Regions from separate parts of the Jeotgalibaca arthritidis genome, predicted to be linked through region 1. Evidence: riboswitches for the same ligand, from Rfam matches in the RefSeq annotation. Region 1 holds a riboswitch; the other holds the start of a gene.
The links. A riboswitch is a leader RNA that binds a small molecule or an ion and turns the genes downstream of it on or off. The one in region 1 is predicted to bind FMN.
Positions count from the first base shown of each region.

Region 2: it holds a riboswitch for FMN, as region 1 does, so the genes downstream of both, G7057_RS10420 (ECF transporter S component) here and ribD (bifunctional diaminohydroxyphosphoribosylaminopyrimidine deaminase/5-amino-6-(5-phosphoribosylamino)uracil reductase RibD) in region 1, are expected to answer to the same signal.

Region 1 is NZ_CP049740.1:456,304-459,882, forward strand. It holds gene G7057_RS02230 (bifunctional 3,4-dihydroxy-2-butanone-4-phosphate synthase/GTP cyclohydrolase II) at 1-182, opposite strand, end outside; gene G7057_RS02235 (riboflavin synthase) at 201-854, opposite strand; gene ribD (bifunctional diaminohydroxyphosphoribosylaminopyrimidine deaminase/5-amino-6-(5-phosphoribosylamino)uracil reductase RibD) at 882-1,970, opposite strand; FMN riboswitch at 2,096-2,209, opposite strand; FMN riboswitch at 2,363-2,477, opposite strand; gene epsC (serine O-acetyltransferase EpsC) at 2,950-3,495, shown strand.
Region 2 is NZ_CP049740.1:2,069,919-2,073,497, forward strand. It holds gene G7057_RS10415 (ATP-binding protein) at 1-1,510, shown strand, start outside; FMN riboswitch at 1,576-1,704, shown strand; gene G7057_RS10420 (ECF transporter S component) at 1,827-2,402, shown strand; gene G7057_RS10425 (ferredoxin) at 2,473-2,697, opposite strand; gene G7057_RS10430 (helix-turn-helix domain-containing protein) at 2,734-3,579, shown strand, end outside.

The sequences.
Region 1 (3,579 bases):
TTAGGCATTGGCATACAAATTAGACCTTTGGCATAACTAGCCATGAAGTTTATATTTTCTTTAGTAGCAAATTCAGCAGCACAAATGATATCTCCTTCATTTTCTCTATCTTCATCATCCACTAATATAATGTTTTTCCCTTCTCTTAAATCATCAAGCAATTCTTCAATCGTATTAAACATGTCCCTCTCCATTCCGTTCTAAAAGAACCCATTCTCTCTTAATAACTCCGCTGTTACTTGTCCCTCTTGAACATCCTCTTTGGAATCCAATCCTAGTAACTTCTCAACATACTTTCCAATCATATCGCATTCAAGGTTTACGGTATCACCCATTTTCTTTTGTAATAGGATTGTCTCTTCCCCTGTATGAGGAATAATAGAGACTTTGAAAAACTGATCATTCACCGTGACTACTGTCAAACTAACACCATCAATGGCTATGGAACCCTTCTCGATAATGTAACGCAATAATTCCGGAGCTGTTTCAATCGTAATCCAAACGGCATTATCGTCACGCTTCAAGTTTCTAATCTTCCCTGTTCCATCGATATGCCCGCTAACTATATGGCCGCCAAGTCGCGTTGCCAAACTTAATGCTCGTTCCAAGTTCACGTAACTTCCAGGTACTAATTCCCCTATGTTAGTCCTGTTCAAGGACTCGGACATGACATCTGCCTCAAAAAAATCATTTCCTACTTTCGTCACCGTCAAACAAATACCATTTGTGGAGATGCTATCTCCGATACGAGTACCTTGTAATACTTTTTGTCCCTTTATTTTGAGTATCGAGGATTTTCTACCTCGTTTAATTGATTGAATGGTTCCCACTTCTTCAACAATTCCAGTAAACATCGTATTCCTCCATTCAATTTTTTCTCTTTATTTAGCAATATACCCTTCCACAAATAAATCTTCCCCGACCATCACAGCTGTCATCCGTTCAATTTGGAATACATTTTTTAATGAGTGAATCCCCGCTCCTTCTACAGCAGTCTTAGCCTCTTTCCCTCCGATTATTTTTGGTGCAATGTAAAATTGTATTTTGTCCACAATCCCTTCTTCCAAGGCTGAAAAATTCAGAGTTGCCCCACCTTCTAACAAGATACTATCGATGCCCCTAGCGCCTAATATATTCATTAATTCTCGTAAATGAACTCTTCCGTGTTTTTCTTTTGTTACAATCACTTCAATACCCATTTGTTTTAACATGTCTATTTTTTCTTTACGAGCTCTTCTTGTGGTCGCCACTATTGTCTTTGCTTCATCTTGTTGAGTTAGTACCTTTGAAGTGCTTGGAATCCTTAGCTGACTATCGACAACAATTCTAATAGGATTACGACTGTTCGTTATCCTGGAGGTTAGTCGAGGATTATCTTTGATAACCGTTTCTACTCCTACCATAATTCCCGATAGTTCGTGGCGCAAGGAGTGCACTTGTCTCCTGGATGTTTCGCCAGAAATCCATTGAGATTCATCAGTCACTGTGGCTGTCTTTCCATCTAGAGACATCGCGTTTTTCATAAACACAAATGGTTCTTTGGTAACAATGAATTTCATGAAAATCTCATTCAATTTTTGGCACTCTTCTTCTAACACACCTGTAACCACTTCAACTCCATTGCTACGAAGTTTTTCGATTCCCTTTCTTGCAACTAGCGGATTGGGATCGAGTGTCCCCACGACTACTCGTTTGATTTTCTTGTCTACTAGTAAGTTAGAACAAGGAGGTGTTTTCCCAAAATGAAAACAAGGTTCTAACGTCACATACAACGTTGCTCCAGCCACATCCTCTTTTGCAGATTCAATAGCATTTACTTCCGCGTGAGCCTGCCCATATTTTTGGTGGTATCCCTGCCCGATAACTTTTCCATTTTTCACTATTACAGCACCCACTAAGGGATTGGGAGATGTCCAACCTTTCCCTTTTTTTGCTAAGTTCAGTGCCATCCTCATATATTGATCATCCAATCATCTCACTCCTTCCAAAATAAAAAAGCCCTCAAGATTTTATCTCAGGGCTTTTGTCATTCTGTTTGTAAAGACACCACAAATAAATCCATATACTTTCGCATGTGGTTGTTGTTCTTTTAAACTGACGTCTTCTTTCATCCAGACTGTACTGTCGGCTTCGGAATCTAACCGAATCTGCCTCGCGGCTCGTGGGCTTTACCACCGGTAGGGACTTGCACCCTGCCCTGAAGACTATTTAATTTTTATGTTACTATACAAAAAAAGCTCCAGAATTTTATATCCAGGGCTTCGGCTTATAGTTAAATAAGACTATTTAATAATTGCTTCACAAACCCATAATCGCTACATGTTAAAAAAAGGTTGTGGGTATCTTAACTTCTCTGCAACTATCCTGCCTTCGCTTTATCCAGACTATACTGTCGGCTTCGGAATCTAACCGAATCTGCCTTACGGCTCGTGGGCTTTACCACCGGTAGGGACTTGCACCCTGCCCTGAAGACTATTTTTTGTAATGTCAGGATATATCGAAATACAATAGATGTCAATATCTTTTCCTTTAATTTTCTAAACTGTTTGCAAAAAACATACATACTTAGCCCATCTGACAGCTCTTTAAAAGCTGATCGGCGAATGTCCATATCTGAGTTCATAGATAGCTCGGGGAGTAGTTAAAAGGGGTCTCAGTTGCGCGAGTGCTTTCTCAACCGCAGATCTAATTTCACGTTTTTCGGTAATAAATTTCTATTAAAGACTCCTTCATCCGTTATGATATTCTTAGTTATTTTCCTGTACTCTTTAATAAAGAATACAAGTTGAGTCTTTCGAGAATAGTTTATTTTCTAAATTAGTTTTATAATCGACATAATTTTTTTATCAAAAGATAGTTATTTTTTGAGAACTGTAATACAATATAAAGATAGCGACAAACAGTCTAGGAAAGGAAAAGAAGATTGCACAGCCTTCTTCAGCGATTAAAATGATTAACTGGTTTAAAAAATGGCATATGGAAGCCACCTTTATTTATGAACAAGATCCATCCTGTCAAAGTGTCTGGGAAGCTTTCTTTCTTTTCCCCAGTATAAAAGCACTAAAGAAACACCAACGCGCACACCATCATTATTTGAAAAAACGCTATACTTATGCTAGATGGCTATCTGAACGTGCTAAATTTCAAACGGGTATTGAAATACATCCTGGCGCATCGATAGGAGACAACTTATTTATTGACCATGGTATGGGCGTTGTTATTGGCGAAACAGCCATTATCGGTGACCGTGTGAAGCTTTATCACGGCGTTACATTAGGTGGAACCGGTAAAGACAAAGGAGTTAAACGCCACCCAACAGTGGAAAATGATGTTGAAATCGGTGCAGGTGCGACCGTTTTAGGTAATGTCACCATTGGTCACCATAGTAAAGTGGGTGCCGGCGCAGTTGTTTTAGCTGACGTTCCGCCCTATTCCACGGCGGTTGGGATGCCTGCCCGCATTATTCCACACGATGAGAGACGGCAGTTAGATTAAAATTAAATAAAAATAAATTTGACTCTTTCTCATTATTTTGTTATATTTCTAAACAATATCAACAGACAGTGAAAAGAAGAGTAC
Region 2 (3,579 bases), 730 kb from region 1:
TGTCATCGATCATTTTTTGAATAGTGATCGGGCAAGGGAAATTTTTGACAATCAAGAAGGTGTCAGTGAGTTAGTAAAATATAAGAAACACTCTAATCGTAAATATTCTTTTTTTGTATCAGTTAGTTTTATTGAAAACGGCAATATACTAGTCCTATCAAAAAGTGTTGGCGCCTACTATACTTTTATTAACAACAATCAAAAGTTGTTTTTAATTATTTTGCTACTCTTTCTAGCAGTTTTTTCCTATGTTTATCATTTTCAGTACCGGAAAATTCAAAAACCCATTAAAGAAGTAACGGAAGCTGCGTTTCAGTACTCAGAAAATAATTTTGAATCACGTATTTCAGTCAAAACTAATGATGAAATTGGTAATTTAGCTAGCTCAGTCAGCAAACTGGGTAAAGCATTGGAAGCAAGTACCATTATGAATACACAAGAAAAAGAACTGCTACAGCACATTTATGAGTCATTAAATATTGGTGTCATTTTTATTGATGTCGAAAAGACCGTCAAAATGATGAATAGTTTAGGACAACACTATTATGCTTCTTTTATTAAGACCGACCAATTAAATGATGATGGTATTGATGATAGGTTCCATTCTATTATTGAAGACTGCTTTAACAATAAGGCAGGGCAACGAATGGAACTACAAAACAATCAAAAGATTTTTGATATTCGTTTTTCAACCTTGTTATCAGCTAATTCAGATAGTGTTTACGGTATTTTATTACTTATCGAAGATGTCACCTATGCTAAACAGCTAATATCGATGAGAGAAGAATTAATTACAAATGTTTCTCATGATTTTAGAACACCTTTATCAACGATTAAAGGCTATAGCGAGGCAATTCTTGATAATATCGCCGAGAGTGTTGAAGAAAAGAATGAAATGGCAAAAATTATTTATGATGAGGCAACAGAAATGAGCTTGACCATAGATAGCTTGCTAGATCTTTCCAGAATAAAGGCTGGTTATGTCCATTTGAATTATGAAATGGTTCAATTGCATGACTTTTTTGATCGTCTTCATCATCGTTTTAAGGATAAATTGGAGAAAGAGCAGATTGATTTTTCTGTTGAAATTGAAAATAACTTAGAGTATTTATTATGTGATGAAGAAAAAATGCACCATGTTTTTTATAATTTGATTGATAATGCCATCCGCTATTCTGCAGATCCAGAAGCCAGAGATAAACGATTTATTCGTATCCATGTTCATTTGGATGATGTCTTGGACAAGGTATTGATAAAAGTATCTGATAATGGGATTGGTATTACACAAGAGAGTATTCCTTTTATTTTTGAGCGATTTTATAAAGATGATAAGGCCAGGTCAAGACCAAGCAATGGCTCCGGTATTGGACTGTCTCTCGTTCATTCGATTATTTATGAACATAAAGGTCATGTGACAGTTGACAGCGTTCAGGATGAGGGAACGACTTTTATTGTGACACTTCCGTATGCGGAAGAACTCTACGATAACGAAAAAAATACTTCAAATTAAAAATAATGTTTGACTATTTATTCACAATAACGTATAGTGAAACTATAAAAAATAAATAAAATATGAAACGTCTTCAGGGCAGGGTGAAATTCCCGACCGGTGGTTAGAGTCCACGAGCTTTTATCAGTTTTGATAAAAGTTGAACTGGTGAAATTCCAGTACCGACAGTATAGTCTGGATGGAAGAAGATAATGTTTCTTTGATATGCAAGTCATCAAAGGGCCATTTCTACCTTTTTTAGAAGACAGGGTGAAATAGGTCTTTTTTGTTGTCTTAGAAACGGATTCTCTGAGATAGTTTCGCAGGAGGAATTCATATGTTGAAAGGTAACACACATCGTTTAGTTGGTATTTCATTATTTGGTGCATTAGGATTTGTTTTAATGTTTATTGCATTTCCTGTTATACCCGCTTTTTCTTATTTGAAAGTAGATTTTAGTGATTTACCGATCTTACTATCATTTCTATTGTACGGCCCGGTTGGTGGCGTTATGTCGACCTTAATACGGTCCATCTTACATTATATTCAAACTGGCGGGGATATGGGCTATCCGATTGGTGATTTTGCAAGTTTCATTGCAACACTAGCATACTGTTTCCCAGCTTACTGGTTGCTTAAAAAATCGAAGAGTCAAAAAAGTGCGATTGTAGCATTTTTATTGGGAACACTCTCATTAACAGTCGTTCTGTCGATTGCTAATCTGTATATCATTACACCTTTATATTTGAAGATTTTGAACTTTAGCGTCGGGAACATAACAGAATACATTTTAGCAGGTGTTGTACCCTTTAATTTGGTAAAAGGAACGATTATTAGTATTGTTTTCTTAATGGTGCTGCCTAAATTGCGACCTTGGCTTGTTAAACAAAATAAAATGCTGACGGTTAAGTAAAAAATTGCATGACTAATTAGGATAATGAATAACAAAAATGAGGTTGGATTTTTTCCAACCTCATTTTTTATTATTCAAAAGGCGTATTAGAACGAAGAATTGCGCCAGTTGGGCAACTCGTATATGCTTTTTTGAATACGTCTAGTTCATCGTTTTCGACAGCAATAATGCCTTTATTGTCGTCTTTTTTTGTATAAGCGATGCCATCTTGATCGTACTCATATAAATCTGGCGCTATTAATTGGCATAATCCGCAAGCAATACAACTTTCCTTGTTAATTTTGGTATAATGCATAAGAACACAACTTTCTGTATAGAGGTAGGTGCAATTGTGGAACTCACATATTTAGATTATCTGTTTTTAGATATTTTTTCAATGAAAGAGCCTAGAAAAATAAATTCACTTTACCATATTTTATCTGGCAAGCGAACTGTATCCGTCATGTTACAAGCCATCCGTTATCAATTGGCGCCTTACTATGGTTTATTAGGTAAATTGAAACGTGATAGTTTTGAAAATAAGCTTAATTATTTTGAACAAGTTGGCTTATTAACATCAACAACTGACGGTCTTCTATTAACACAAACGGGTCAAAATCTTTGTCAGGATTTTTTCAGAGACCATACTAGAATTATAGAAAGCGGTCAGATGAGACATGCTTTAATTTTACCACAATTTAAAAGTCGTTTTTTATTCTTGATTCAAGTTTCATCAGAATCAGCTCATAAAAATAACCACTACGTGCCTCTGCAATTACGATTAACAGAGCAAAGTTGGCTTAAAAGCTATATTAAAGAACAGCAACTCGAAAAAGATGTACTAGCAAAGAAACTTGGACATGAACTCCTTCGATTGTTGGAAGAGGTTGAAGGACTTCAGGCAGGACTATTCGTTTGCCAATTTGAAGGGAATAAGCTTAGTCGAAAAACAGCAAATCAGCTTTCGTTATTAACTGGTTTAGAAGAAACTGAAATTTTAATGGCTTGGCATCAAGATTGGTTAAGGCTAATGGATGCTGTTTCGCTTAAAGAACACAGCTTCCCACTCATCTTTCACATCTATCAGCAATTATCCTTAGAAGGGCGATTATGTCCGCCAAGTACAAGGGATACATATGTATTATGGATGGCGGGTCATCCATTGGATAGAATTGCTCATATGAGAGACTTAAAAGCT